Regions from separate parts of the Georgenia wangjunii genome, predicted to be linked through region 1. Evidence: riboswitches for the same ligand, from Rfam matches in the RefSeq annotation. Region 1 holds a riboswitch; the other holds the start of a gene.
The links. A riboswitch is a leader RNA that binds a small molecule or an ion and turns the genes downstream of it on or off. The one in region 1 is predicted to bind thiamine pyrophosphate.

Region 1 (17,110 bases):
CGGTCACAGGGGCCCCCGGTTGGGTCTTCGACGAACTGTCCAGCGCGGGTCGGGAGAACCTCGATCCTGCCCACGTAGCGCGCTACGACGCGAAGATGGACGCCGGCGCCGCCGACGAGGTGACACTCCTCCAGCGCCTCGGAGTGGTGGCGGAGTCGGTCGTCGTCGACCTCGGGGCGGGGACGGGCCAGTTCACGCTCGCCGCCGCAGCCGCGTGGGGCCGCGTGGTCGCCGTCGACATCTCGCCCGTCATGCTCGCGCGCCTGCGGGCGCGCGTCGACGAGGCCCGGCTCACCAACGTCGATGTCGTCCGTGCCGGGTTCCTCACCTACAGCCACACGGGCGCCCCAGCCGACGTCGTCTACTCCCGTTACGCGCTGCACCACCTCCCCGACTTCTGGAAGGCCGTCGCCCTCACGAGGATCCGCGCGATGCTGCGCGCGGGTGGGCTGCTGCGGCTGTCGGACGTCGTATGGAACTTCGGACCCGGAGAGGCGACCGAGCGCATCGACGCGTGGTGCGCCACCGCAGGGACGCAGGTCGAGGGTGAGTGGAGCCGGGAAGAGCTCGAGGAGCACGTCCGCGACGAGCACTCCACCTTCACCTGGTTGCTCGAGCCGACGATCGAGCGCAGCGGCTTCGCCATCGAGGACGCTGTGTACTCGGAGGACGGGATCGATGCCCAGTACGTACTTCGCGCACGCTGAGCCGCAGGGGTCACGGCGGGGCGGGCGGCGCCCCCAGCGACGCGAGCTCGGCGGCGATGTTCGCCCGCGCCTGCGCCTCCCAGCGCGCCCGGCCGGCGGCGGTGCGGTAGATCCTCGGCATGCGGAGGATCTGCCTGAGCACGGCGGCCCGGCCGCGGCGGAAGGCGTCGTCGGGGACGTCGGCGTACTCGCGCCGCACGGCCGCGGTGTACCGGGCGTAGCTCTGCGGCGGGCCGCCGAGGACGGCGAGGTCGGCGTCGCACAGGGCGGCACCCGCGTCGTCGCCGGATGCCGGGTCGTGCGTCGCGGTCAGCCGCACGAGCCGGGCGACCTCGCCGACCTCACCAACGTCCATGCCGGTGCCGGGCAGGAGCCGCTCGGCCAGCGCCGCCGAGGCCTCCTCGTCCGCCGGGGACGTACCGCCGTGGATGGCGTCGTGGAACCAGGCGGCGACGACGACGACGCGGCTCACCGGCGTGCCGTCGGACCGCAGCGCGTCGAGGTGGTCGAGGACGGCCCGGAGGTGCGCGAGCGAGTGGTACGTCCGGTGCGGCTCCTGCCACCGCTCGAGGAGCGCGGCACCGACGGCCGCGGCACCGGGCATGACGCCGTCCCACCGCTGGCGCAGGAGCGCCACCCGCCTGCCGTGCCGGTCGACGGCCGGCACGCGCAGGCCGCTCGCGCGCAGCCGGGTGATGAGCTCGCGGGCGGAGACGCGCTCCGCACCGGCAGCGACGAGGTCGGCGTGGCGTGCGGCCGGCACGTCGTAGTGGTCGAGGTCGAAGGACCGCGGCGGCAGGCCGGCTGCTCGGGCGAACGCGTGGAGCTCGGCCTCGCTCGCGTCGGAGACGAGGTGCGCCCACAGGGTGCCGTGCGCCGGCCACCGGGGCTCGTCGATGAGGATGGCCACCCGACGAGCCTAGGGCCCCGCTCGCCCACCGAGGAGGCTAGGCTTGCTCACGACAGCCCCCGGGGAGCGCACTGGCGCTGAGAGTGCGGATGGACACCCGTCCTACCCGCAGACCCGAGGAACCTGAACTGGTTAGTACCAGCGTAGGGAGTAGGGCATCTGTCGCCGTACCCCCGCATCCGTGCACCCGCGCGCGATGCGGGACGTACGAGACGGCGTCGTGCGCTCACCGGGGTCCGGCACAGAGAGGACCCTGCCATGCCCGAGACCATCCAGCCGCAGCAGACCGCCACGGCGAGCCCCGCGCCACCCGACCCGCGCTCCTACGGCGTCGGCGCCCGCTTCTCGCTCCACCCGATGACCACGGACTTCGTCCCGGTCATCCTCGACGCCCTCGCCGCCGGTGACGCCTCCGCCCTCGAGGTCACCACCGACGACGTCTCCACCTTCGTCCAGGGCTCCGAGATCGACGTGCTCACCTACCTGCGCGCCGTTATCGCCGCCGCGGCGAGCACCGGCGTGCACACCGTGGCCCACGTCCTCCTCTCCCGCGGGTGCCCCGGCGAGGTGACGTGCGAGCTCCGAGACGGTGACCCCTACGCACCGGCGGGCGTGCCCGCCCTCGCTCCCACGGGGCTGCGCGCTGCCGCCCACTGGTCGCTCTACCCGCTCGACGACGGCGACGCCACCACCGGCCGCGGTGACCACATGGCCGCCATCTACGCGGTCATCGAGCGCGCCAAGGAGCTGGGGACGTTCACCCGCGCCGAGCACTTCGCCACGCGGCTCGACGGGGACCTCGCCGACGTCCTCACCACCGTCGGCGACGGATGGCTGGCCGCCGGCCGGGTCGTCCGCCACGTGACGAGCCACGCCACGATCTCCCTCAACTCCCCGAGCACCACGGCAGGTGCGCGATGAGCGCGCGGGCCGACGGTCGTCCGGGAAGGCGCGGCCTGAGCCTGCACGACCTCGTCCTCCTCGCCGCCCTCTCCGTCGTGTTCGGATTCCTCTACTGGCTGCTCGTCCAGGCGTGGGGACCGCTTCAGGTGGCGATGGGCCCATTCGGTGACCTCGCTCAGAACGTCCTCATCGGTGGCTGGATGGTGGTCGCACCGCTCGCGCTGTACATCGTGCGCAAGCCCGGTGTCGGCATCGTCGTGGAGATCATCGCCTCCGTCGTCGAGGTCGTCTTCCTCGCCTCACCGGTCGGGCCGATGCTGCTCCTCGTCGGGCTCGTCCAGGGTGCCGGCGCGGAGCTGCCGTTCGCCCTCACCCGCTACCGCCGCTACGGCTGGACCGTCTTCGTCCTGTCCGGGATCAGCGCCGCCGCGTTCAACCTCGTGCTGGGGATGGTCCGCTTCGGTTGGCTCGGGCAGGACTACTTCGCCCTCCGGGTGGGCTTCCAGGTGGTGAGCGGGGTCGTCCTGTGCGGGCTGCTCGCCAAGGTCATCGGTGACGCGCTGCTTCGCACCGGCGTCCTCGACAACTACGCCATCGGCCGGGCGCAGCGGGCAGCGCAGGCCGGCTCGCGATGACGAGCCCCGCCGGCGGCGACCGGGGCGCGACGGGCGCGTACGCCGGTGGTCTCCGCGCGCGGGGGCTGGGCGTGCGCTACCCGCACGCGGCGGACGCGGTGCTGCGCGAGGTCGACCTCGATCTCGCACCGGGCGAGCAGCTGCTCCTCATGGGAGCCTCCGGCTCCGGCAAGAGCACGCTCCTGCGCGTGCTGGCCGGCATCGTCCCCCAGACCGTCGACGCCGAGGTCACCGGCGAGCTGAGCGTCTCCGGCCTGGACCCGCGCGATACGCCTGTGGCGGTCCTCGCCGGCCAGGTGGCGACGCTGACGCAGAACCCCGCCGACCAGCTGTGCCTGCCGACCGTCCTCGACGAGGTCGCGTTCGCGTGCGAGAACCGCGGCGTGGACCGCGACGAGATCGGAGCTCGGGTCGCCCGGGCGCTGCAGACGGTGGGCGCGGCGCACCTCGTCGACCGCCGGACGAGCGAGCTCTCCGGCGGCGAGGGCCAGCGCGTCGCCCTCGCTGCCGCCCTCGTGGCGGATCCGCGGGTGCTCCTGCTGGACGAGCCGACGGCCCTCCTCGACCCGGTCGGGGTCGAGCAGGTCGGCCGGGCGTTCGCGGCGGGCCAGACCCGCGATGACGAGGGCGCCCGCTCCTCGGTGCTCATCGAGCACCGGCTCGACGAGCTCCCCTGGCTCCCCTCTCGCGTCGTCGTCCTCGATGCTGACGGGACGGTCGCGGCGCGCGGTGCGACGGAAGAGGTGCTCCTCGCGGACGGCGCCCGGCTCGCCGCGCAGGGCTCGTGGCTACCGCTGCGCGCGGAGCTGTCGGCCGCGCTCCGGCGACCCGTCGGCGCCGGAGCGCAGGTGGCACGCGAGGCCGTCCGGGAGCTCGCCGACCGCACCGGTGGCGTGCCCCTCCGGCCTCCCGCGACGACAGACGGTGACGTCGTGCTGCGTGCCGTCGGTCTCGGTGTGCGTCGCGGGGGGCGCCCGGTCGTGGGTGGGGTGGACCTCGCCGTGCGGCGCGGGCGGATCACCGCCGTCCTCGGGCGCAACGGCTCGGGGAAGAGCTCGCTGCTGCTGGGGCTGGCCGGGCTCGCGCCCGTCACCGGCCGGCTCGACGGCGGGCGCATCGGCATGGTCTTCCAGGAGCCCGAGCACCAGTTCCTCACCCGCTCGGTGCGCGAGGAGATCGGGTACGGCCGCGGGGGCGCCGGCGGACTCTCCACGGTGGACGAGGTGCTCGACCGGTTCGAGCTCCGTGGCCTGGCGGACCGGGACCCCTTCCGCCTCTCCGGCGGCCAGCAGCGCCGGCTGTCACTGGCGGCCATGGCGGTGCTCGACGACGACGTCCTCCTCGCCGACGAGCCCACCTTCGGGCAGGACCGAACCACGACCCATGCCGTCGCGAGCGCCCTGCGGGGCCTCGCGGCGGAGGGCCGCGGGGTGGTGCTCGTCAGCCACGACCTGCGCCTCGTCGCGGGCATAGCCGACGACGTCGCCGTCATGGACGGCGGCGCCGTCGTGGCGCACGGCCCGGCCGAGCTCGTCCTGTCCGACACGGCACTGCTCTCCCGCGCCGGGCTCCGCCTGCCCCCGTCGCTGCGGGCGTGGCACGGCTCGGGGCTCGACCTGCGGGGCGTGCTCACCATGCTCGACACGGCGCTCCGCGCCGCGGCTCCGGGGGCGGCGGTCCGGTGAACGAGCTCATCCCGGCGTTCGGACGGCCGCTGGCCGTCGACTCCTACCTGCACCGGCGCAACCCCAGCGTGAAGTTCGGTGTGCTGCTCGTGATCTCGGCGTTGCTCATGGCGATCTTCGACCCCTGGACGCCAACCGTCCTCTACGTCGCCGCGCTGCCTGCTGTGCGGTACGCGGGCAAGGTGCCCTGGCGCACGGTCGCCCTGGCCCAGCTGCCGTTCGCGTTCTTCGCGCTGAGCCTGTTCATGGTCAACGCCGTGACCCGGCCCGGTACGGCGGTCGCGTGGGTCGGCCCCTTCGACCTCAGCGCCCAAGGGCTGAGCGTCGGGGCCTCCCTCGCCGCCCGGACGCTCCTCATAGGCACGCTCTCGGTCGCGTTCGTCCTCAGCACTGACGGCGCGCGCCTCATGGCGAGCCTGCACCAGCACGTGCGCCTGAGTCCCCAGCTGACCTACGCCGTCCTCGCCGGCTACCGCCTGCTCGAGCAGCTGCCGGAGCAGTGGCAGACCATCCGCCTGGCCCAGGCGGCGCGCGAGCCGCACCACGCCGGCACGGCGCGGCGGCTGCCGCGCTCGGTGCGCGCGCTGCGGAGAGCTGCCTTCACGACCCTCGTCACCACCCTGCGGCGTGGCGAACGCATGTCGATCGCGCTCGAGACGCGAGGCCTCGGAGCCGGTAGACGCACGGTCTTCCGGCCCGTCCCGCTCGACCACCGCGACGCACTGTTCGCGGTGGTCACCCTCGGTGCTGTCGGCATCGTCATCACCGTGGCCTGGCGAGCCAGGTGGCTCGTCGGGTGGGAGGCCCTCGGGGTGTTCGGCTGACCGGGCCCCGCCGTCGCCCGGGCCGCCGGAGGCACCACTCCTCGCGGACGACGGCGGCGCGACCACCCGCCGGTCGCGGGCTCCGGCGTCGGACCGTTGACACCGACCTCGCTCGGAGGGGAGGCTCAGTGGTCTAGCCCACATGTCGCGTCCTGTTCCCTGCCCGGGCTAGGACTCGAGGAGACCGCGTGAGAACCCGATCAGTCCTGACCACCACCGCACTTACCGCGCTCGTCGCGGGCGCCGGCGTAGCGGGCCCCGCCCAGGCGCTCCCGCAGAGCGCCGCGCCCCTGGCCGCCCCAGCACCCGCGTGCGAGGCGACAGCCGCCTCGACCCTCGAGGGCATGAGCCTCAAGCACAAGATCGGCCAGCTCGTCATGTCACAGCCCGGACGCTCCGAGGGCGAAGCGCCGATGCCGGGCGAGGAGGTCCGCGCGCAGCTCGAGGAGTGGGGCTTCGGCACGTGGATCATCCAGAACCGCGGCGGAGCGGCCGCCAACGTCGCGCGCTACACGAACCAGATGCAGGCGTGGGCCGACGAGTACGGCGGGGTCCCGCTCCTCATCGGCGCCGACATGGAGAACGGGGTCGAGCAGCAGGTCCCCGACGCCACCGGGCTCGCCTACCCCATGGGTCTCGGTGCGACCCGTGAGGTCGAGGACAGCGCGCTCGCCGGCGCGATCACCGGCGCCGAGGCGGCGGCCATCGGGATCAACTGGAACTTCATGGCGGTCGCCGACGTCAACACGAACCCGGCGAACCCCGTCATCGGGGTCCGTTCCTTCGGTGAGGACGCCGACCTCGTCGCCGAGCACGTCGCCGCGTACACCGCGGCGCAGCAGGCACAGGACGTGCTGACCTCGGCGAAGCACTTCCCCGGGCACGGCGACACCGAGTCGGACTCCCACCTCGGTCTCCCGTCCGTGGGCTTCGACCGCGAGACCCTCGAGACCGTCCACCTCAAGCCGTTCCAGGCGGCCATCGACGCCGGCGCCGACTCCATCATGACGGCGCACATCGTCGTCGAGGCCATCGACGACGAGCTGCCGGCGACGCTGTCCCCCGCCGTCCTTACGGGACTGCTCCGCGAGGAGATGGGCTTCGACGGCCTCGTCATCACCGACGGCATGGGAATGCAAGCGATCAGCGACCGGTGGGGCACGGGCGAAGCCGGCGTCATGGCGGTGCAGGCCGGGGCGGACGTCCTGCTCTCGGGCAACACCGCCGAGGAAGCCGCACAGGCCCTGCACGACGCGGTCCTCGCCGGTGACGTCACCGAGGAGCGCATCGACGAGTCCGTGCTGCGGATCCTCGAGACGAAGTGCGACTACGGGCTCTTCGACGACGCCACGGTCGACCCGGTCGCTGCCGACGAGATCGTCGGCAGCGACGACTTCGTCGCCGAGGCCACACGCATCGGCGAGGACAGCATCACCCTCCTCAAGAACGACGGCGACGTCCTGCCGCTCGACGCGGGCACCAGCGTCCACGTCGCGGGTCCCGAGCGCGCCGACGTCCTTGCGACGGACCTCGCCGAGCGCGGGGTCGACGCCACGTCCACGCAGACGCCGCGCCGCCCGGAGGCCACGGAGATCGCCGCGGCCGTCGAGGCCGCCGCCGACGCCGACGTCGTCATCGCGACGACCTACACGTTCTCGACGATGCCCACCGAGCAGCAGGCGCTCGTCGACGGGCTTCTCGCGACCGGCAAGCCGGTCGTCGTCGTCTCGCTCGGCATCCCGTACGACCTCGCCGGGGCGGCGGGTGCCGACGCCGCCGTGGCCACGTACGCGCTCAACGTCAACGCCGTCTCCTCCACCCCGGTCCTCGAGGGGCTCGCCAACGTCCTCGTCGGCGACGCCGCGCCGGGTGGCCGCCTGCCGGTCACGGTCGGTGACGTCTACGCCTACGGCGCCGGGCTCAGCTACCCGCCGGACCCGGAGCCCACGGAGGAGCCCACCGGCGAGGAGCCGAGCCCGACGCCGACCGAGCCCGCTCCGGGAGGCACCACGCCTCCCGCGGACGACGACGGCGCGACCACCCCGCCGGCCCCGGGCCACCCCGCGCCCGGGGGCGAGCTGCCGGCCACCGGCGCGCCCGTCGCCGCGGGCGCCCTCGGTGCCCTCGTCCTGCTGGGTGCGGGCCTCGCCCTCATGGCACGGAGGACGCGGGCGCAGCACCAGCCCTAGCACTCGCGCGATCGAGGAGACCCCCGGAGCCCTTCCGCTACCGGGGGTCTCCTCGTCCAGGCATCCAGGTCGTCAGTCCGAGTCGTCAGTCGGCGCCGTCAGTCGCGGTCGTCGTCGTGGCGGCCCTCGACGTGGAGGACGCCGTCGAGGCCGGCGAGCGCGCGGATGAGGTCGTGCTGCGGCGGCTTGCCGGTGAAGCTCGCGCGCAGGTGGACCACGCGCCCGGCGCCGCCGTCGGCACCGGTGACGTCGTCGTCGCCGACCGTCGAGGACAGGATCGCGGCGGTGAACCCCTGCTCCGTCGCGGTCTCGAGGATCGTGCGCAGCACGCCGTGTCCGTCCGTGTAGCGCAGCTCGAGGACGCGGTCGCGGTCCACCGTCGGCATGTGCCGAGCGATCGGGGCGAGGACGAGGGCCGCGACGAGATGAAGGGCGGTCGCCGCGATCGCGAGGACGGGGAGCCCGGCTCCGGCGGCCATGCCGACGGCTGCCACGACCCAGATGGTCGCCGCCGTCGTCAGGCCGCGCACGACGTTGCTGCGGGTGAAGATGACGCCGGCGCCGAGGAACCCCACGCCGGTGACGACCTGCGCCGCGATCCGGCCGGGGTCGTGCGGGGTGCCGTCGGCGGCCATGGCCGTGAAGCCGTACACGGAGACGAGCGTGAACGTCGCGGAACCCGTGCCCACGAGGATGTGGGTGCGCAGGCCGGCCGCCTTCTGCTGGAACTCCCGCTCGGCGCCGATGACCCCGGAGAGCAGGAAGGCGAGCGCGAGCAGCTGCAGGCTCGTCGTCGTCTCGCTCGTCAGGTCCCACACGGTGATCATCGTCCCGCTGCGTGGCCGCCGCCGCGATCCGGCCGGCGGCACCTGGGACGCCGAAGGGCGGCACCCCTGGTGGGGTACCGCCCTTCGGTCCGATCAGACGTGCGGGTGAGGCTGGGTCAGAAGCCCATGCCGCCCATGTCGTCGCCGCCGCCGCCGCCGGCCGGAGCGTGGTTCTTCTCCGGCTTGTCGGCCACGATGGCCTCGGTGGTGAGGAACAGGCCCGCGATCGACGCCGCGTTCTGCAGCGCGGAGCGCGTCACCTTGACCGGGTCGTTGATGCCCGCCTTGAGGAGGTCCTCGTACTCACCGGTCGCGGCGTTGAGGCCGTGACCCGTGGGCAGGTTGCGGACGCGCTCGGCGACGACGCCGCCCTCGAGCCCCGCGTTGACGGCGATCTGCTTGAGCGGTGCGTCGACCGCGACGCGGACGATGTTCGCGCCCGTCGCCTCGTCGCCCTCGAGCTCGAGGGTCTCGAAGACGTCCTTGGCGGCCTGGATGAGGGCGACGCCACCACCGGCGACGATCCCCTCCTCCTGAGCGGCCTTGGCGTTGCGGACGGCGTCCTCGATGCGGTGCTTGCGCTCCTTGAGCTCGACCTCGGTGGCCGCGCCGGCCTTGATGACGGCGACGCCACCGGCCAGCTTGGCGAGGCGCTCCTGGAGCTTCTCGCGGTCGTAGTCCGAGTCGGAGTTCTCGATCTCGGCGCGGATCTGCGAGACGCGGGCCGCGATCTGGTCCGCCTCGCCGGCGCCCTCGACGATCGTCGTCTCGTCCTTCGTCACGACGACCTTGCGGGCCTGGCCGAGGAGCTCCAGGTCAGCGGTCTCGAGCTTGAGGCCGACGGTCTCGGAGATGACCTGACCACCGGTGAGGATGGCCATGTCCTGCAGCATCGCCTTGCGGCGGTCGCCGAAGCCCGGGGCCTTGACGGCGACGGACTTGAACGTGCCGCGGATCTTGTTGACGACGAGGGTGGCGAGCGCCTCGCCCTCGACGTCCTCGGAGATGATGACGAGCGGCTTGCCGGCCTGGATGACCTTCTCCAGGAGGGGGAGCAGGTCCTTGACGTTCGAGATCTTGGACTCGACGAGCAGGACGTAGGCGTCCTCGAGGACGGCCTCCTGGCGCTCGGGGTCCGTGACGAAGTAGGGCGAGATGTAGCCCTTGTCGAAACGCATGCCCTCGGTGAGCTCGAGCTCGAGGCCGAAGGTCTGCGACTCCTCGACGGTGATGACGCCCTCGGCCTTGACCTTGTCCATGGCCTCGGCGATCATCTCGCCGATCGCCGGGTCGCCGGCGGAGATCGAGGCGGTGGCCGCGATCTGCTCGCGCGTCTCGATGTCGATGGCCGAGGCGAGGAGCTGCTCGGTGATGGCCGCGACGGCCTTGTCGATACCGCGACGGAGCGCGATCGGGTTGGCGCCGGCGGCGACGTTGCGCAGGCCCTCGCGCACGAGCGCCTGGGCCAGGACGGTGGCCGTGGTGGTGCCGTCGCCCGCGACGTCGTCGGTCTTCTTGGCGACCTCCTTGACGAGCTCGGCGCCGATCTTCTCGTAGGGCTCCTCGAGGTCGATCTCCTTGGCGATGGAGACGCCGTCGTTGGTGATCGTGGGAGCGCCCCACTTCTTCTCGAGGACGACGTTGCGGCCCTTGGGGCCGAGGGTGACCTTGACGGTGTCGGCGAGGATGTTGAGCCCTCGCTCCATACCGCGACGGGCCTCCTCGTCAAAGGCAATCTGCTTTGCCATTGGGGTTGAACCTCCGCTTGTGGCGTGGTGGGCCAGGGCAGTGCCCGCGACGGACGACCCGGGCGAGCCCGCGGTCACATCCCGCCGGTGCCCGAGCCTCACTGCCTGGCTCGTCGTTCTTGTCACTCTCATGCCGAGAGTGCTAACCCCGATCTTGGCACTCTCGGGTGCCGAGTGCAAGGTCGGGGTGCGCCGCGGGAGCCGTGCCGACGCGCGCAGGCGACCGGAGGACGCCCGTCCCCCAACCGCCGCTGGCTGTCAGCCCGCGAGCGCGCGCCGCCGCACCAGCGCGAGCGCACCTGCTCCGAGCATCACCGTCGCGAGCAGGGCGAGCCCGGTCACCGTGGCGCCCGTGTCTGGCAGGGCCCCGTCACCTGGCGGGGTCCCCCCGGGCGGCGTGCCGCCGGGCGGGGTACCACCCGGCGGGGTCGTTCCCGGGTCCGTCGGCGTCGGCGTCGGGTCCGTCGGCGTCGGGTCCGTCGGCGTCGGCGTGGCGCCCTGCGGCGTCACCGCGTTCGACGGCGCGGAGTCCGCCCCCACCCCCAGCGCGTTGACCGCCGCGACGGTGAACGTGTACGTCGTCCCGTTCCGCAGGCCGGTCACCGTCGCCTCCGTCGCGGCCCCGTCGGCGCCTGTCGAGCTCTGCGCGACGCCGTCGACCCACGCGGTGACGAGGTAGCCCACGAGCGCCGACCCGCCGTCGTCCCCCGGGGCGCTCCACGTGGTCGTCGCCCGGCCGTCCCCCGCCACGGCGACGACGTCGGTCGGTGCACCTGGCAGCTCGAGCGCCGTCGGGCTCAGCCCGAGGATGCTCGCCAGCAGGACGACCGCCGCCTCCGGGTCGCCTGCGTGGAGCTCGTGCTCGGCGTCCGCCGCGACCGCGACGGCATCCTCCGGGACGTCGTCGTCGGCCACCATCGCCGCCTGGGCGAGGTCGCGGGCGAGGGAGACGACGACGTCGGCGATCGCCCGGTCGACGTCGGCGCCGGCGGTGGTGTCCTGCGGCGCCACGGCCAGGTACTGCGCCGCGGTGAGCAGCAGGTCGAGCGCGCGCTCCGGCTCGTCGACCCGCCCCTCCTCGGACCACACCGGGGACTCGGCGAGCACCTCGAGGGCCGCGCGCGGGGGGTGGCCCGCCGGCACCCGGTCGAGCAGGTCGACCAGCCGGTCCTGCGCCGCGTCGGTCCGCAGCCCCCAGCCGAACCCGTACAGCGGCACGTAGTCCTCGTCACCGACGTTGACCGGCACGTCTGCCGCGGCGGCGGGCCAGCTCACCGGCAGCCGGCCGGTGAACGGCCGGGCACCGAAGAGCACGTCGGCGACACCGGCCCCCTCCGAGCCCGGCAGCCACGAGGCGACGAGGGCGTCGACGCCCACGAGGTCGGTGACGACCTGCGGCCGCCCGGAGACGACGAGCACGACGCAGTCCATGGCCGCGCACACCGCGTCGACCGCCGCGCGGTCCCCGGCGCTCAGCTCGAGGTCGTGGCCGCCGACGCCGACGTCGCCCTGCCCCTCGGCGTACGGGGTCTCCCCGACGACGACGAGGCCGACGTCGTGGCCGGCCATGGGCGCCGTGGCGTCCTCGCTGAACGTCACGGCGGCGTCCGGCGCGACCTCCCGGATGCCCTCGAAGATGGACGTGGCGCCCGCGAGGACGTCGCCGGACATGCCCTGCCACGAGACCGTCCAGCCGCCGGACTGGTTGCCGACGTCGTCGGCGTTGCTGCCGGCGACGTAGAGCGAGGCCGCCGGGTCGAGCGGGAGCAGGCCGTCCTCGTTCGCGAGGAGCACCTGCGAGGCCGCCGCGGCCTCCCGGGCTACGGCGCGGTGCCCGGCCGAGCCGACGGCGTCGACGTTCGTCCGGTCCGCCCACGGCTCGTCGAAGAGCCCGAGCCGGAACTTCGCGACGAGGATCCGCGTGACGGCCTCGTCGACCCGGGCCTGCGTCACCCCGCCGGAGCCGACCTCGTCCGTGAGCGTGGTGATGAATGCCGCGAAGTCGGCGGGCTCCATCGCCATGTCGACGCTCGCGTTGACGGCGGCGCGCACCTGCTCCGGGTAGGAGCCGGGGAGCTGGTCGATGCCGTTGTAGTCCGAGATCGTGAAGCCGTCGAAGCCCAGCTCACCGCGCAGCACCTCGTTGTTGAGGTAGTCGTGGCCGTGCATCTTGACCGGGCCCTCGTCGTCGTCGGTGAGGTCGACGCTCGAGTAGGAGGGCATGAGGGAGCCGGCGCCGCGCGCGATCGCCGGGACGTACGGGGCGATGTGGACCTCCCGCAGCTCGTCCTCGGTGACCTCGGTGACGCCCTGGTCGATCTTGTAGGCGTCGCCGGGGGTGTCGACGTAGCTCGTGCCGCCGTCACCCACCCAGTGCTTGATCGTCGCGAGGACCTCGTCGGGTGCGGACATGTCCTCGTCCGTGCCCTGGAGCCCCTCGACGACGGTCGTGAACGCAGACACGAGGCCCGGGTCCTCGCCGAAGGACTCGTAGCTGCGGCCCCACCGCTCGTCGCGGGTGACGCACAGGCACGGGGCGAACGTCCACGGCACGCCGGTGGCCCGGGTCTCCGTGGCCGTCACCTCGGCGGCCAGCCGTGCGAGCACGGGGTCGCGGCTCGCACCGAGGCCGATGTTGTGCGGGAAGATCGTCGCCTGGGGCAGGTTGTTGTGCCCGTGGACGGCGTCGACGCCGTAGATGAGCGGGATCTGGTGCGGCGTCAGCCGTGTCCACAGCTGGAAGCCGTCGACCATGTCCGCCCACGCCTCGGGCGTGTTCGGCGTCGGCGTCGACCCGCCGCCCGAGAGGATCGAGCCGAGCCGGAGCTCGGCCACCTGCGCGGGGTCGCCGGCGAGCGAGGCCCGCTCGCCCTGCGCCATCTGCCCGACCTTCTCGGCGAGGTCCATCCGCGCGAGCAGGTCCGCCGCGCGCTCCTGCGCGGACAGGGCCGCGTCGAGATAGGCCATCCCGTAGGCGTTGACGACGACGACGGGGGCATCGCCCTCGAGCTCCGCACCGTCGACCTCGAGGGTGCCCGCGATGGTCCGGGCGACGTCCTCCTCCGCGGCCGGCGCGAGCGTCGTCACCGAGACGGTCCGCGTCGCTCCGGAGGCCGTGCCCGCCGCGAACGTCACCACCTCCTCCGTCACCGCCTCGTAGTGCGTCCCGGCGACGGCCGTGCCGCCACCCGTGGAGTAGGTGAGCGTCACGTCGTCGGCGAGGGGCTCGCCGTCGGGCGTCGTCACCGTGAGGACGACGTCGGCCACCTCGCCCCCGTCGACGGCGACGACGGGCGTCGCGCTCACGTCGACGCCGGTGCCCACCTGGGCGGCGCCGTAGAGCTCGACGTCGTCCATGTAGAACGAGCCGGACGCCCCGACCGGCAGCGTGATCGCGTACCCCCACGCGTGGTCGAGCGGTGGCTCCTCCGTCTGCACGGCGCCGGGCGGCTGGTAGTCCCCGCGCCAGACGAAGCTGGAGAACGGGATGCTGACCGGCTGGAGCCCACCGCCGGAAGGCGGGGTGACCGTCGTCGTCCACAGTCCCGCGTTGGCACCGCTGTCCCCGCCGAGGCGGAGCTCGATGGCGAAGGCCGGGGGAGCCGTCGGGGAGCTCCCCGCACCCGCGCTGTCCCAGCGGAAGCGGATGCCCGCGAACGCGGACCAGTCGTCCGGCTGCTCGAGGTCGTGGATGAAGCCGCGGCCGCCGACGGCGGTGTAGTCCCCGCGCAGGACGTGGTTGCCGCCGGCGAGCTCGGCGACGCTCAGCTCCGGGCTCTCGCCCTCGTAGTTCCACGGGTAGATCCCCACGGGACCGTTCACGGTGACGGGGTCCGCGCCCTCGAAGTCCTCGATGACCGCGACCCCCTCCTCGTCGACGGCCGCACCGGCCGGCGCGACGACGAGCCCGGCCACCATCGAAGCGAGGAGCGCCAGCACGGCGGCGAGAGCGATGACCGCGGTGCGGGCGGGGGTGGTGGCGCGAGACACGGGGAACCTCCGACGGGCGCGCGCCGCCGGCCGGCCGCGGCGCGGCCAGCCCGGGATGGAACGGGCCAGCGGCCGGTCGTACCGGCCACTGGCCCGAGGCACCCACGACGCTGTGGACCTTTGAGCCGACCATAGGTGTGGCCCCGGCCACAGTCAATGCGCGGTCCGGCCCGTGGGCGCCCAGCGACGAGGGCGGCGACCGTCCTCAGGGAGCGAGGCTGGGGAGGGCGTCGATGCCGAAGCGGGAGCGCAGCGCCCGGCCGGCGGCGTACCAGCCACCGAGGCCGTGGACCCCGGGCCCCGGGGGCACGGAGGACGAGCACAGGTAGACCCCGGGGATGCCGCCGGAGAACGGGTCGAGCGCGGCGCGGGGACGGGCGAACATGCGCCAGAACGTGATCGCCCCGGCCGCGATGTCTCCGCCGACGTAGTTGGCGTTCTCGTCGCTCATCCGCGAGGCGGGCACGCAGCGCGAGGCGACGACGACGTCGCGGAAGCCGGGGGCGAACCGCTCTATCTCGGCCGTGATGTCCTCGGTGACGTCCCGCGGGGAGCCTGCGGGGACGTGCGCGTACGTCCACAGCGGGCGCAGCCCGCCGACGATCCGCTCAGGCACGGTGACGGCCGGGTCGCTCACGAGGACCATGGGGTGCTCGGCGTGCCGTCCGGCGCTGATCGCGGCCTCGGCCGCGACCATCTCGCCGCGCGTGCCACCGAGGTGGACGGTGCCGGCCCGGCCGACCTCGGGGTGGCGCCAGGGGACGGGGCCGGAGAGCACGAAGTCGACCTTCGCCGCGGCGTTGCCGTAGCGGAAGTCCTCGAAGGCGCTGCGGACCCGGGACGGCATCCGCTCGCCCCAGATCGCGGCGAGCGCGCGCGGCGTCGTGTCGAACAGGTAGGCCCGGGCCCGCGGCAGCTCACGCCACGTGGTCACCGGGGTGCCGGTCCGGATCTCGCCCCCGTGGGCGAGGAGGTCGGCCGCGAGGGCGTCGACGATCGCCTGCGAGCCGCCCACCGGCACGGGCCAGCCCGTCCCGTGCGCGAGGGACCCGAGGAGGAGGGCCACCCCGGCGGTGGCGAGGGTCGGCAGCGGCGAGATCGCGTGCGTGGCGACGCCGGTGAGCAGCGCGGGAGCCTCGGGGCCGGTGAAGCGCGCGTCCCAGGCGCGGGTGCCCTGCTCGAGCGCGCGCAGGGCGTACGCGACGGCGGTCCGCACGCCGGCGACGGAGCGCAGCTCGGCCGGGACGGACCTCTTGTCCCCGAGCGCGAGCGCCGTGACGGCCTCCGGCTCGGCAGCCAGGGGCGCCATGAGCGAGCGCCAGGCCGGGCCGTCGGCGCCGAGACTCTCGACGGTGCGCTCGAGGTCGCGGTAGGCGAGGCCGGCGCGGCCGCCGTCGAGCGGCTGGGCGTAGGAGAGGTCGGGGGTGCGGAGCTCGACGCCGCGGGCGGCGACGTCGAACTGGCGCAGGAAGGGGCTCGCGACCGCCATGGGGTGGACGGCGGAGCAGATGTCGTGGACGACGTCCGGGGCGAGCCCGAGCGCGTGCGTGCGGGCTCCCCCGCCGATCGTCGACTCCGCCTCGAGGACGAGGACGTCGAGCCCGGCCCTGGCCATCGTGACCGCGCCGGCGAGCCCGTTCGGGCCCGCCCCGACGACGACGACGTCCCGGGCCTCGCGGCTCATGCGTAGTCCGCGCGCAGGACGATCGCGATCTGGACGTTCTGCGTGGCGCTCGGCGCCTCGACGAGGTTCGTGATGCCGAGGATCTCCCCGATCGCCTCGGCGGTGGAGGCGAGGGAGCCGTCGCGGTAGTACAGCGTCGTCGTGTCCGGGGAGCCGGAGGCGTAGTCGGCGGCGACCGTGCTCCCGAAGCCGGCATCGACGAGCTCGGCAGCAGCGTCGCCGGCGAGGCCGGTGATGCCCGCGCCGTTGAGGACCGAGATCGACACCGACGTGTCGACATCCGCGTCAGGGGTCTCGGTCTCCTCCTCGGGCTCGGTCGTCTCCTCCGCCGGCTCGGGCTCGTCGGTGGCGGGGTCGGTGGGCTCGGGCTCAGCCGTGCCGCCGTCGGTCGCGCCGTCGGTCGGAGCCGGGGTGGCGCCGTCGTCCGTCGTGGCGGAAGCCGTTGCGACGGGGTCGTCACCGCCCTCGTTCGCGCCCGAGAGGAAGCTGACCGCCCCCCACGCGAGGAGCGGGACGAGGACGAGGACGAGGACGAACGGCAGGACCGCCGCCAGCGTCGAGCGCGGCGCGCGGTGCACCCCCTCCGGCCCGCGCTCGCGGCCGGCGACGTCGAACTCGTCCTCGGGGTACTGGGTGCTCACCCCAGCAGGCTAACCGCTGGGTGGCTACAGGGTGGAGCCGAGACGGCGGGCGGAGCGCTCGCGCTGACGCGCCTGGCGCATCCGGCGCAGCCGCTTGACGAGCATCGGGTCCGCAGCGAGGGCGGCCTCGGAGTCGATGAGGGCGTTGAGCACCTGGTAGTAGCGGGTGGCGCTCATGCCGAAGAGATCGCGCACGGCCGTCTCCTTGGCGCCGGCGTACTTCCACCACTGGCGCTCGAAGGCGAGGATCTCGCGCTCGGTGTCGCTCAGGGCGGCGGCGGCGTCGGCGGTACCAGCGTCGATCGCGTGCGCTGCGTCCATGTCTCCTCCACTGCTCCGGCGTGCCGGCCGATCGCCCGGCGCCCCG
Region 2 (13,315 bases), on a different contig from region 1:
AGAACCTCGGGCGCTTCGCCGGCGTCTTCGTCGCCTTCGCGGGCGCGATGCTCGGGCTCGTCACCACGGACAACACGCTCCTGCTGTACGTGTTCTGGGAGCTGACGACGGTCTTCTCCTTCCTGCTCATCGGCCACTACCACGACCGGCAGAGCTCCCGCCGGGCCGCGGTCCAGGCCATCGTCGTCACGACGTTCGGCGGGCTGGCGATGCTCGCCGGGTTCATCGCCCTCGGCGAGGTCGAGGGGGGCAGCTACCGGCTGAGCGAGCTCGTCGCGTCGCCACCGGCGGGGGGCCTCGTGCCGACCGCGGTCGTCCTCGTCCTCGTCGGGGCCGTGAGCAAGTCCGCCCTCGTGCCGTTCCACTTCTGGCTGCCCTCGGCCATGGCCGCCCCCACCCCGGTGAGCGCTTACCTCCACGCCGCGGCCATGGTCAAGGCCGGCGTCTACCTCATCGCGCGCATGGCGCCCGGCTTCGCCGACCTGCCCGTCTGGCGCTGGACGGTGCTCGTCCTCGGGACCGGCACGCTCCTCCTGGGCGGCTACCGGGCCCTGCGCCAGCACGACCTCAAGCTCGTGCTCGCGTTCGGCACCGTGAGCCAGCTCGGCCTCATCATCCTGCTCGTCGGGTACGGGGACCGCGCCGTCGCGCTCGCCGGACTCGCGATGATCGCCTCGCACGCGATGTTCAAGGCGTGCCTCTTCCTCGTCGTCGGGATCGTCGACTGGTCGGTGGGCACGCGTGACCTGCGCGAGCTGAGCGGGCTCGGCCGGCGGATGCCGGTCGCCGCCGTGAGCGCCGGCATCGCGACGGCCTCGATGATCGGCCTGCCGCCCCTGGCCGGGTACGTCGCCAAGGAGGCGGCGCTCGAGGCGCTCGTCCACCGCGGCGGGACGGTCGACGCGCTCATGCTCGCCGGCATCGTCGTCGGCTCGATCCTCACGGCTGCCTACGGCCTGCGCTTCATGTGGGGGGCCTTCGCCTCGAAGGAGGGCGTCGAGGCGCCCGAGCCGCAGCGGACGTCCCGGCTCATCCTCGCGCCCCCGGTCGTCCTCGCGGTGGCGAGCGTCGTCGTCGGCCTCGCCCCGGGCCCGACGGAGCGCCTGCTCGCCCCGTTCGCGAACACCTACCCCGGCGAGGCCGGCCACCTGACCCTGTGGGGCGGGTTCGGCCTGCCGCTCCTCCTCACGGTGGCGATCCTCGGCGCCGGTGCCGTGCTCTTCCTCGGGCGGGACCGCGTCGAGCGCGCCCAGGCCGCCATGCCGGCGACCGAGGGGGCCGAGGGCGTCTACCGGCGCACGATGCGCGGCCTGGAGAACGTCTCCGCCGACGTCACCGCCGTCGTCCAGCGCGGTTCCCTGCCGGGGTACCTGTCGACGATCCTCGGGGCGACGGTCGTCCTCGGGGGCGGCGCGGCACTCGTCCGCGGGACGCTGCCCACCGACGTGCGCCTGTGGGACAACGGGATCCAGCCCGTCGTCGTCGCGGTCATCGCCATCGCGGCGTTCCTCGCCGCACGCGCCCGGCGCCGCCTCAAGGCGGTGCTCCTCGTCGGGGTCGTCGGCTACGGCGTGGCGGTCCTCTTCGAGCTCCACGGCGCACCCGACCTCGCGCTCACCCAGGTGCTCGTCGAGACGATCACGCTCGTCGTCTTCATCCTCGTCCTGCGCCGCCTGCCGGCCTACTTCTCCAACCGCCCCCTCGCCGTCTCACGCTGGTGGCGCGCCGCCCTCGGCACGGTGGCCGGCCTGACGTTCGGCGCGCTCGCCATGGTCGCCGCGGGCTCCAGGGTGGCGCCTCCCGTCTCGGAGGTCTTCCCGGAGGAGGCCTACGAGTACGGCTACGGCAAGAACATCGTCAACGTCACGCTCGTCGACATCCGCGCCTGGGACACGATGGGCGAGCTCTCCGTGCTCCTCGTTGCCGCGACCGGCGTCGCCTCGCTCGTCTTCATCCGCGCTCGGGGTGGGCGGATCGACCGGACGGCCCAGCTCTCCGACGCCATGGCCCTGCCGCGTGTGTGGGCCGGCGGCCCGGACCGCGGCGCTGCGCTGCGCAAGCCGGACACGGCGGCCCCCTCGCCCGCGTTGCGCGCCCCCGGGCGCGGCCAGCGGTGGCTGACGGGCGGCGCGACGCTCGCGCCCCAGCGCCGCTCGGTCATCTTCGAGGTCGGCACGCGGCTCATCTTCCACACGATGCTCGTGTTCTCGGCGTACCTGCTCTTCGCTGGGCACAACTCACCGGGCGGAGGCTTCGCGGGTGGCCTCATCGCCGGCATCGCGCTCACCGTGCGCTATCTCGCCGGTGGCCGGTACGAGCTCGGCGAGGCGGCGCCGGTCCAGGCCGGCTGGCTGCTCGGGACCGGCCTCTTCCTCTCCGCGGGCGTCGGCGCGATCCCCCTCCTCTTCGGTGGTGACGTGCTCCAGTCGACGGTCTTCGACGCGGACCTCGGGCCGTTCGGCGAGCTCCACCTCGTCTCGACGCTCTTCTTCGACATCGGCGTCTACCTCGTCGTCATCGGGCTCGTGCTGGACATCCTGCGCAGCCTCGGTGCCGAGGTGGACCGCCAGGGCGAGCTCGAGGGCAACGCCGCCCCCGACGTCGCGCACGACTCCCCCCAGGCCACGTCCGACGACGCGGCGGGTCCCGACTTCCAGCCCGCCGGCCCGGCGACGACCGACGGGAGGGTCCCGTGATCGACACCAGCCCGAGCCTCGCGCTCGTCGTCCTCGTCGTCGTCCTCGTGGGGACCGGCGTCTACCTCCTCCTCGAGCGGAGCCTCACCCGGGTCGTCGTCGGGATCACGCTCATCTCCCACGGCGTCAACGTCATGTTCCTCATCGCCGGGGGACGCGCCGGCGGGCCGCCGCTCGTCGGCTCGGTGCCGCCGGAGGAGATGAGCGACCCGCTGCCGCAGGCCATGGTGCTCACCGCCATCGTCATCACGCTCGGCATGACGGCCTTCCTCCTGTCGATGGCCTACCGCTCGTGGCAGCTCAACGGCCACGACGAGGTCCAGGACGACCTCGAGGACCGCCGCGTCGCGCGGCGGGCCGCGCTCAACGAGGTGCCCGAGCGCAGCACGGACGACCCGGGGACCTCGCTCGCCGAGGACGCCGCGAGCGCCCGGGACGAGACGGCGACCGCCGACGAGCACGCACGGCGCGGCCACCACCGCGCGGCCCTGGGCGCCGACGACGGCGAGGCCCTGCGATGAACGAGCTCGTCCCGCTGCCTGTCCTCATCCCGCTCATCGCCGCCGGCGTGGCGCTCGCGCTCGCCCGCTACCCCAAGATCCAGCAGATCGTCTCGGTCGTCGCGCTCTCGGCGGTCCTCGTCGTGGCGGTCATCCTGCTCGTCGCCGTCAACGACGGCCCGCTCGTCATCGACATCGGGGGCTGGGCGGCGCCCGTGGGCATCGCGCTCGTGGCGGACCGGCTCTCGGCGCTCATGCTCGTCGTGTCGGTGCTCGTCACCCTGTCCGTCCTCCTCTACTCCCTCGCGCAGGGCGTGGCCGACGGCAACGAGGGCGCGCCGGTGGCGATCTTCCACCCGAGCTACCTCGTCCTGTCCGCCGGGGTCTCCAACGCCTTCCTCGCCGGGGACCTGTTCAACCTCTACGTCGGTTTCGAGATCCTGCTCGTCGCGAGCTTCGTCCTCATCACGCTCGGTGGGTCCCGTGAGCGCATCCGGTCGGGGACGATCTACGTCGTCGTCTCGCTCGTGTCCTCGATCATCTTCCTCACGGCGATCGCGCTCGTGTACGCCGCGACGGGCACGGTCAACCTCGCGCAGCTCTCGGACCGGCTCGCGGACATCGACCCCGGCACCCAGCTCGTCCTGCAGCTCATGCTGCTCGTCGCCTTCGGCATCAAGGCCGCGATCTTCCCGCTCCACGCGTGGCTCCCGGACTCCTACCCGACAGCGCCCGCGCCCGTCACCGCGGTCTTTGCCGGACTGCTGACCAAGGTGGGCGTCTACGCGATCATCCGCACGCAGACGCTCTTGTTCCCCGGTGGCCGGCTCGACGACCTCCTCATGGTCGCGGCACTCGTGACGATGCTCGTCGGCATCCTCGGCGCGGTGGCGCAGCAGGACATCAAGCGGCTGCTCTCGTTCACCCTCGTCAGCCACATCGGCTACATGATCTGGGGCGTGGCGATGTCGAGCGCCGCGGGGCTGTCCTCGGCGATCTTCTACGTCGTCCACCACATCACCGTCCAGACGGCGCTCTTCCTCGTCTCGGGGCTCATCGAGCGCCGCGGCGGGACGACGTCGCTCGCGCGCCTCGGCTCCCTCGCCCGGCTCGCGCCGCTGCTCGCCGTCCTCTTCTTCGTCCCCGGCATGAACCTCGCCGGGATCCCGCCGATGTCCGGCTTCCTGGGCAAGGCGGGCCTCATCCAGGCGGGGGTCCAGGACGGCGGGGCGCTGGAGTGGGCGCTCATCGCCGGCTCGCTCGTCACGAGCCTCCTCACCCTCTACGCCATCACGAAGGTGTGGAACCAGGCCTTCTGGCAGGAGGCGCCCGAGAAGCTGCCCGAGGCGGCGTCCACCCGGGGGATGATCGGCCCGACCGCCGGGCTCGTCGTCTTCTCGCTCGCGCTCACGGTTCTCGCCGGCCCGCTGCACGACTACACCGACCGCGCCTCGCGCGACCTGCGCGCCCGCACCCCGTACGTCGAGGCCGTCTTCCCGGACGGGATGCGCGGCTCCGGCCAGTCTCCCGACGTCACGCAGGAGGGCGAGCGCCAGGAGGACTCCGGTGACATCGACGACGTCGAGGAGACGGAGGGGGCGACGCCATGACCGTTCCTGACTCTGCGACCGTCGCCAACCTTCCTGGCGCGACCCCGCCGCCGCGCCGCCGCCTCCGGGCGAGCTGGGGCATGCTCGTGTGGCTCACCCTCGTGTGGGTCCTCCTGTGGGGCGACTTCACCCTCGCGAACCTCGTCAACGGGCTCATCGTTGGACTCGTCGTCACGACGGTCCTGCCGCTGCCCGCCATCCCCTTCAACGGCCGCTTCCGTCCGTGGGGGGTCGTCCTCCTCATCACGCGCTTCCTGCGGGACGTCGTCGTCGCCTCGGGAGAGGTCGCGTGGCTCGCCGTGCGCGGGCGCAAGCCGAGGGGCGCCGTCATCCGGGTGCGCCTGCGCAGCCACTCCGACTTCTACCTCACGATGACGGCGGGCTTCACCTCGCTCGTGCCCGGCTCGATCGTCGTCGAGGCCCACCGCCTCACGGGCACGCTCTACATCCACATCATCAACGTCGAGACGAAGGACGGGCTCGAGAAGGCCCACCGGGCGGTGCTCGCGCAGGAGGAGCGGATCCTGCGCGCCTTCGCCTCGCGCGAGGAGCTTCTCGACGCCGGGCTCATGCCCGGCAGCTCCCCGCGGGCCGGGAAGTGCTCGACGTTGGCGGGGGACATCGCCCAGGCCCAGGTCGACGCCCGGCGCGACGACGGCAGCGGCGGTGGTGCGGGGACCTCACCGGTGCACGACGCGCAGGACGTGCGGGAGGAGGAGCGATGACCGTCGTCTACGTCATCACGTTCACCCTGCTCGCGGCGGCGGCCCTCCTCGCCATCGTCCGCATGGAGCGGGGGCCGAGCATGTTCGACCGGATCGTCGCCGTCGACGTCATGACCGCCGTCGTCCTCGGCACGGTCTCCGTCGTCTCCGCCCTCACGGGGCGGGCGGACCTCGTTCCCGTCCTCGTCGTCCTCGCGCTCGTCGGGTTCGTCAGCGCGGTCTCGATCGCGCGCTTCGCGGCGGCCGAGTCCGCGGACGAGGCGCGCATCCTCACGAAGGCCGAGCTGGCGGAGGTGCTCGCCCAGCGCGACGCACTCGCCTCCGACGACGCGCCGCCCGTCCACGACATCGACACGAGCGTCGTCATCGCCGTGCTCGACGTCCCGGGCGCCCCGGCGCGCCCGGTTGCCGGGCAGGGAGCGGCGCACGCCGGGCTGGCATCGGCCGAGGAGGCAGCCGGCGGGCAACCGTCGGCGGGCAGCCCCGGCGACCCCGGTGACGCCCTCTCGCTCGGCCGCAACGAGGAACCGCACGAGCGAGACGACAGCGACCCGTCGGCACCGGCCGGGTCCCCCGACGTGGGAGGTGCACGATGAGCTGGACCGTGGTTGCCGACGTCCTCGGCGCCGTGTGCCTCATGCTCGGCGCCGGCCTGGCGTTCATCGCCGCCCTCGGCCTCGTGCGCTTCCCCGACCTGCTCTCCCGGATGCACGCGGCGACCAAGCCGCAGGTGCTCGGGCTCATGCTCCTCATGGCCGGCGTGAGCCTCGTCCAGCGGAACGCGACCGTGACGTGGACGCTCGTCCTCGTCATCATGTTCCAGCTGATCACGGGCCCGATCTCGGCCCACATGCTCGGGCGGGCCGGCTACCGCACCGGCAAGGTCCACGCCGAGCAGCTCGTCGTCGACGAGCTCACGCAGGATCTCGAGAAGAGCGAGCGCGCCCCGGACTCCTGACCCGCCGTCCCGTCCCTCCGGCCCGCGACCCGCTCGCGAGCGGCTTGCGCTGCGGGTGATGCACCCGGAGGGCCGGCGGGGTCAGGCGTGCTTGTCGACCGGTCCGCCGTACCACTTCGACGCGCCGCGCAGTGCGAGGCGACGGCTCACCTCGACGACGGCGCCGGAGACGATGGCGAAGAGGATGACCTCGGTCATGCTCACGCCGTGGTCGTCAGGGTCCTTCGGCGGCTCGTGGCCGGTCGCGGCCTTCCAACCCGAGTCGATCGCCTTGTGCACGAGGGTTCCCGTGACGAGGATCGACGCAGTGCTCAGCAGCTTCCACCCGATGTCCATGACGCCCAAACTAGCCATGCCGCGGCGTGGGTGCACGCCGTCCCACCGCTGAGGGCCGGGCGTGACGTCCGGGCCGCACCGGCCCCTCCGTCGTCCCGTATAGGGTTGGGCACGAACGACAGGGGAGCACCACCCGCAAGGGCACGGTGCTGAGAGTGCGGACACAGCCGCAGACCCTCGAACCTGCACCGGTTAGTACCGGCGAAGGGAGTCGGGATTCTCTCCCCGCGACGTTCGTGCCCCCGGGCGCGGACGGGCGCGGGCCCTCCTTACGTGTGAGGAGGAAGCATGACCATGAACCACCAGTCCAAAGGTGACCCACGCCCGTGCCACATCGCCGGCGCGGAGGCTGCCCGCCCGGGCGCCGGACGTCCGCAGGGACGTCGCCACCGGCGCCCCGCCGCGCGCCCGGCGCTCGCGGTGGCCGGCGTCCTCGCGCTCGCCGGGTGCAGCGCGATCGGGTCCGGGTCCGGCGGCGGGGACGAGTCCGACGACGCCAGCACGCTCACCGTCGTCACGCACGACTCGTTCAACCTGAGCGAGGAGCTCCTCACGGACTTCACCGAGCGCACCGGCTACGAGATCACCCAGGTGGCGCCGGGCGACGGCGGCGCGCTCGTCAACCAGCTCGTCCTCACCAAGGACGACCCGCTCGGGGACGTCGTCTACGGCATCGACAACTCCTTCGCCGCCCGGGCCGTCGGCGAGGAGGTCCTCGCGCCCTACACGTCCAAGGCGGCCACGGGCCCGGCGCCGTTCGAGGCCCACCTCACCGCGGTCGACCGCGGCGACGTGTGCGTCAACATCGACCACGGCTGGTTCGCCGAGCGGGGCCTCGAGGAGCCGGTGACCCTCGAGGACCTCACGGACCCGCGCTACGCGGACCTGCTCGTCGTGACGAACCCCGCGACGTCGTCGCCCGGCCTGTCCTTCCTCCTCGCCACGGTGGGCGCCTTCGGCGAGGACGGCTGGCAGGACTACTGGACGGCGCTCGCCGCGAACGGCGTCAAGGTGGTCCCGGGATGGAGCGACGCCTACTACGTCGACTTCTCCGGCTCCGAGGGCGCCGGCCCGCGCCCGCTCGCGCTCTCCTACTCCTCCTCGCCCGCGGCCGAGGTCCCCGACGGCGCCTCGGAGCCGGCCACCGGCGTCCTCCTCGACACGTGCTTCCGCCAGACGGAGTACGCGGGCGTCCTCGCCGGCGCGGAGAACGTCGCCGGGGCGGAGGCGTTCATCGACTTCCTCCTCTCCCCGGAGGTCCAGGCGGACATCCCGGGGCAGATGTACATGTACCCGGTCCGCGAGGACGTCGAGCTGCCCGCCGAGTGGGAGCGGTTCGCTCCCCTCGCCCCCTCCCCGCACGACGTCGACCCCGAGGCCATCTCCGCCAACCGCGACGAGTGGATCGCGACGTGGACGGAGATCGTGATCGGCTGATGGGGCAGGGGACGGACCCGGAGACGGCGGCGGCGCCGGGGCCGCCCGTGCGCCGGGTCGCCGGCGGCGGGGGCGGACCGGAGGGCGACGCGACGCCGGATCCGGCTGTGCGCCGGGTCGTGGAGGGTCTGGCGGGAGCCGCGAGGAACGAGCGGCGGATGGAAGACCCGGCGCACAGCCGGACCCGGCGACTCCCGACCACCCGTCGGTCCCGCCCGTCCCCGGGCGCCGTCGCCGGCTGGGGGCTGGCTGCGGGGGTGCCGCTCGCGTTCCTCGCGGTCTTCTTCGCGTGGCCGGTGCTCACGCTCGTCGGCCGGGGCTTCCTCCCCGACGGCGCGCTCGACCTCTCGGGGTTCGCGGACGTCTTCAGCGCCCCGCGGACGTGGCGGCTCCTCGGGCTCACGCTCGCGCAGGGCGTGCTCGGCACCGCCTTCGCGGTGCTGCTCGGCGTGCCGGGGGCGTACGTGCTCTACCGGTGCCGGTTCCCCGGACGGGAGCTCGTGCGCGCCTTCGTCACGGTGCCCTTCGTCCTGCCCACCGTCGTCGTCGGCGTGGCGTTCCGGACACTCCTCGTCGAGGGCGGGCCGCTCGGCCTCCTCGGGCTCGACGGGACGTTCCCGGCGATCGTCGCGGCGCTCGTCTTCTTCAACTACACCGTCGTCGTCCGCACGGTGGGCGGGATGTGGGAGCGGCTCGACCCGCGCCCGGAGCAGGCGGCGCGCAGCCTGGGTGCGCCGCCGTGGCGCGCGTTCACGACGGTGACGCTGCCCGCGCTCACGCCGGCGATCGCCTCGGCGGCGGCCATCGTCTTCCTCTTCTGCGCGACGGCGTTCGGCATCGTCCTCGTCCTGGGCGGCCTGCGCTTCGGCACGATCGAGACGGAGATCTGGGTGCAGACCACCCAGTTCCTCGACCTGCGCGCCGCGGCGGTGCTCTCCGTCGTCCAGCTCGTCGTCGTCGGCGCCTCGCTGTGGTTCTCGGCCCGGGCGCGCCAGCGGCGCGAGCGGGCGCTCGACCTGCGGACCGACCCCGCCGCCGCCCGCCCCCTGCGGCTGCTCGAGCGCACCGGCGGGCGTCTTCGGCCGGGGGCGGACCTCGCGCCGGCCGCCGTGACCGCACTCGTCGTCGTCGGGCTCCTCGCCCTGCCCCTCGTCAACCTCCTCGTGCGCTCCTTCCGCGCCTCCGGCACGTGGAGCCTGGCCAACTACGTCAACCTCGGCACGACCGGCGGTGCGAACGCGCTCAGCGTCACCGTCTGGGAGGCCACGGCCAACTCGCTGCGCATCGCCGTCGACGCCACGCTCATCGCGGTGACGGTGGGGACGCTCGTCGCGCTCGTCGTCTCCCGGCGCCCCCGCAGCCGCCCGGCGCGCCGTGCCATCGGCGCCCTCGACTCCCTCTTCATGCTGCCGCTCGGCGTCTCCGCCGTCACAGTGGGGTTCGGCTTCCTCCTCACCCTCAACGAGGGCCCCGTCGACCTGCGCGGCTCGGCGGTCGTCGTGCCGATCGCCCAGGCGGTCGTCGCCGTGCCCATCGTCGTGCGCACGGTCCTGCCGGTGCTCCGCGCGATCGACCCGCGCCTGCGCCAGGCCGCCGCCGTGCTCGGCGCGACGCCCGGTCGCGTCCTGCTCACCGTCGACGGGCCGTTCCTCGTCCGGGGGCTCGGGCTGGCCCTCGGTTTCGCGTTCGCCGTCTCGCTCGGCGAGTTCGGCGCGACGTCGTTCCTCGCCCGGCCCGAGAGCCCGACGCTTCCGGTCGTCATCTTCCGTCTCATCGGGCGCCCCGGGGCGGACAACTACGGCATGGCGCTCGCGGCGTCGGTCGTCCTCGCCGTCGTCACGGCCACGGTCATGGCCGTGGCCGGGCGCCTGCGCGGGGACAGGATGGGGGAGTGGTGAGCGCACGCAGCACGGCCGATGGTGGCCTCGAGGTGGTCGACGTCGAGGTCCGGTACACGGATGCGGGCCCCGCGACGACGGCGGTGGCCGGGGTGAGCCTGGCGGTCCCGGCCGGCGAGGTGCTCGCGCTCCTCGGCCCGTCCGGCTGCGGGAAGTCCTCCCTCCTGCGCGCCGTCGCCGGCCTCGAGCCGGTCGCGGCCGGCCGCGTCCTCTTCGCGGGGCAGGACGTCGGTGCCGTCCCCGTCCACCGGCGCGGGTTCGGCCTCATGTTCCAGGACGGCCAGCTCTTCCCCCACCGCGACGTCGCCGGCAACGTCGGCTACGGGCTCGTCATGGCCGGCGCCGGCCGGCCCGAGCGGGACCAGCGGGTCGGCGAGCTGCTCGACCTCGTCGGTCTCACCGGGTACGCCTCCCGCGCGGTGAGCACGCTGTCCGGCGGGGAGAAGCAGCGCGTCGCCCTCGCGCGGGCCCTCGCGCCCCGGCCCCGGCTCCTCCTTCTCGACGAGCCGCTCTCCTCCCTCGACCGCTCCCTGCGCGAGCACCTCTCGGGCGAGCTGCGGGACATCCTGCGCGCCGCCGGCACCACCGCGCTGTACGTCACGCACGACCACGACGAGGCGTTCACCGTCGCCGGCCGCGTCGCCGTCATGGACGCCGGGCGCATCCTCCAGGTGGACCGACCGGCGCGGCTGTGGCGGCAGCCGCGGAGCGAGCGCGTGGCGCGGTTCCTCGGCTACGGGCCGTTCCTCACCGCCGACGTCGCAGGTGGCGCCGCGCGCACCGTCCTCGGGGACGTGCCGCTCCCGGCCGGCGGCGTGCGCTCCGGCGGCGGAGACGTCCCAGGCGGAGCCGCCGTCCGGGACGACGCCAGGGGCCGGGACGACGCTGCGGCTCGGGACGGCAGCGTGGTTCGGGACGGCGGCGTGGGGCCGGCCGCGAGGAGCGGAACGGTCCTCGTCGGCCTCGGACCGGCCGCGCTGCGCGTCGTCGACGACGGCGGCACGCCGGTGGACGTCGTCGCCGCCCGTTTCCGGCGCGGGAGCACCGAGCTGACCGTCGTCCTGCCGAGCGGGGAGCGCGCCACAGCGCTGGCCGGTGCGACGGTGGCGGGACCGACGGGCGAGGGGCCTGGCCAGGTGCGCGTCCGGCTCGACCCGGCGGGCGCCGTCGTCGTCCCCCGCTAGCCGCGCCGCCCCGTCAGGTCCGCGACCTGCCGGGGCAGCAGAGCCAGGCGTCGTGGATCAGGTGAGGTCCCCGCGCACGATGCTGTCCCCGCTGTGCGCGGGGTCGCCGTCGATCGGTTCGCGCGAGACGTCCACGATGGGGAACTCGGTGATGTCGAGGCCGTCCGGCAGCGCGAAGCGGCCCTCGTCGGCCGTGAGGACGCCGACGCTGACGAGGCGCTGGACCTGTCGGTCGATGAGCCACACCTCGCGGTAGCCGTCGACGGCGCCGGTCGGCAGGTCGATGACGAGCTCGAGCCGGTCGCCCACCTGCTCCACGACGGCCGAGCCCGAGGCGTCCCAGCCCGGCAGCGGGTCGAGGTCGGTCGACGCGAGGACCTCGGGCGCGCCCGGGGCGGTCAGCTGCTGGACGGCGAGCGTGCCGCCGACGCCGACGACGAAGGCCGCTGCCGCGATCCACGCCGAGCGTCGCGCCCACGGGTTCGTGCGTCGCTCCCGCTCCGCGCGGCGGCCCGTGAGCTCGTCACGGCCGTCGACGGCCGGTGCCGCGGGCTCGACGGCTGGTGCCGGCGGCGGGGCGGCCTCGGCCACGGGGAGGACGGCGGGCGCCTCCGTGCTGCCGGTCTCCGGGGTGGCACCGATCTCGGCGGCGATCCGGTCCCACACGGACGGGGCCGGGCGCTCGAGCTCGACGCCCGCGCGGCCCGCCGCGACGGTCCGCCGGTACGCGGCGAGCTCGTCCTGGCAGTGCTGGCACGTGCATGTCTCGTCCCGGGCCCCCTCGAGGGCGCTCAGGGCCAGGTCGTCGTCGTCAGAGTGCGGCATCTGCTCCCTCCATCCGTTGGCGCAGCCTGCGCAGGCTCCGGGTGATGTGCGACTTCACGGTCCCGAGCGGCAGCTCCAGGCGGTCCGCGATCTGGGTGTGGGTGAGGTCGGCGAAGAACGCCAGCTGGAGGATCTCCTTCTGGGGGGACCCGAGCTCGGCGAGCGCGTCCGCGACGACCACCTGGTCGACGACCTGCCCGGTGTGCTCGACGACGGCCTCCGCCCCGGCCCCGTGCACGGCTGCGGCCGCCGCGCGGGCGTCCCGGGTGCGGCGCTCGTGGGCGTCGGCGATGGCGTGGCGGGTGATCCCGACGAGCCAGGCGGCGAGCGGTCCCCGGGCGGGGTCGAACCGCTCGCGCCCGCGCCAGGCGGAGACGAAGACCTGCTGGGTCACGTCCTCGGCGTCGGCGACCGCTCCGAGGGAGCGGATCGCGAGGGTGTAGACCATGGGGGAGTAACGGTCGTACGCGGCACGGACCGCCTCCGGCCGGCCGGTGCGGAAGGCGTCGTCGAGCGCGTCGGGATCGACGAGGACCGTCATCACCCCCTCCGGGACGCGATCATGCCCCGGCGTCCGCCGAAGCCTGGTCCGGGAGCAGCGTAGCCGTGGCGACGACGTTCTGGCGGTAGCTTCCCGCCTGCTCGTCCCACTCCCCGCCGCACGTGATGAGCGCGAGGCGGGGCTCGCCGTCGCGGCGGAAGTAGGCGGTGAGGTCGATCGTGGCCTTGTCGATGACCTCGACGTCCGTGACCTCGTACGTGAGGACCCGCCCGTCGGTCCGGGTGAGCCGGACACGGTCGCCCGCGACGAGGAGGTGGAGCTCGGCGAGGGGGCCGCGGGGGGTGATGTAGGAGCCCGAGTGGGCCACGACGACGGCGGTGCCGACGTCCTCGCCCACGGTGGGCCCGAACCGGTACCAGCCCGCGCGGTTCGCGTCGGGCGGGACCTCCATCTGCCCGTCGGCGGCGATCCCGACGGCGTCGACGGGCATGTCGACGCCGCCGAGGGCGTCGAGCTCCAGCCGTTCGGGGGCGACGACCGGGGCGATGGACGGGACGTCGGCCGGCCGGACGGGCACCGCGGTGCCCGTTCCGGCCGGCCCGGGAGAGGGGGGGGGGGGGGGGGGGGGAGGGGGGGGAGGGGGG

Region 2: it holds a riboswitch for thiamine pyrophosphate, as region 1 does, so the genes downstream of both, V2J63_RS02010 (thiamine ABC transporter substrate-binding protein) here and V2J63_RS06260 (YkoF family thiamine/hydroxymethylpyrimidine-binding protein) in region 1, are expected to answer to the same signal.

The regions. Positions count from the first base shown of each region.
Region 1 covers NZ_JAZGON010000003.1:9,395-26,504, forward strand. The annotation lists gene V2J63_RS06250 (class I SAM-dependent methyltransferase) at 1-707, shown strand, start outside; gene V2J63_RS06255 (DUF4031 domain-containing protein) at 718-1,617, opposite strand; TPP riboswitch at 1,668-1,786, shown strand; gene V2J63_RS06260 (YkoF family thiamine/hydroxymethylpyrimidine-binding protein) at 1,876-2,538, shown strand; gene V2J63_RS06265 (ECF transporter S component) at 2,535-3,155, shown strand; gene V2J63_RS06270 (ABC transporter ATP-binding protein) at 3,152-4,840, shown strand; gene V2J63_RS06275 (energy-coupling factor transporter transmembrane component T family protein) at 4,837-5,664, shown strand; gene V2J63_RS06280 (glycoside hydrolase family 3 protein) at 5,853-7,853, shown strand; gene V2J63_RS06285 (MgtC/SapB family protein) at 7,952-8,680, opposite strand; gene groL (chaperonin GroEL) at 8,797-10,428, opposite strand; gene V2J63_RS06295 (glycoside hydrolase family 3 N-terminal domain-containing protein) at 10,687-14,418, opposite strand; gene V2J63_RS06300 (phytoene desaturase family protein) at 14,624-16,102, opposite strand; gene V2J63_RS06305 (LytR C-terminal domain-containing protein) at 16,099-16,743, opposite strand; gene V2J63_RS06310 (DUF3263 domain-containing protein) at 16,768-17,064, opposite strand.
Region 2 covers NZ_JAZGON010000001.1:442,432-455,746, reverse strand. The annotation lists gene V2J63_RS02045 (Na+/H+ antiporter subunit A) at 1-2,696, shown strand, start outside; gene V2J63_RS02040 (Na(+)/H(+) antiporter subunit C) at 2,693-3,217, shown strand; gene V2J63_RS02035 (Na+/H+ antiporter subunit D) at 3,214-4,806, shown strand; gene V2J63_RS02030 (Na+/H+ antiporter subunit E) at 4,803-5,531, shown strand; gene V2J63_RS02025 (MrpF/PhaF family protein) at 5,528-6,127, shown strand; gene mnhG (monovalent cation/H(+) antiporter subunit G) at 6,124-6,489, shown strand; gene V2J63_RS02015 (DUF4235 domain-containing protein) at 6,571-6,825, opposite strand; TPP riboswitch at 6,936-7,052, shown strand; gene V2J63_RS02010 (thiamine ABC transporter substrate-binding protein) at 7,120-8,262, shown strand; gene V2J63_RS02005 (ABC transporter permease) at 8,421-10,160, shown strand; gene V2J63_RS02000 (ABC transporter ATP-binding protein) at 10,157-11,344, shown strand; gene V2J63_RS01995 (anti-sigma factor) at 11,402-12,169, opposite strand; gene V2J63_RS01990 (RNA polymerase sigma factor) at 12,156-12,710, opposite strand; gene V2J63_RS01985 (class F sortase) at 12,730-13,248, opposite strand.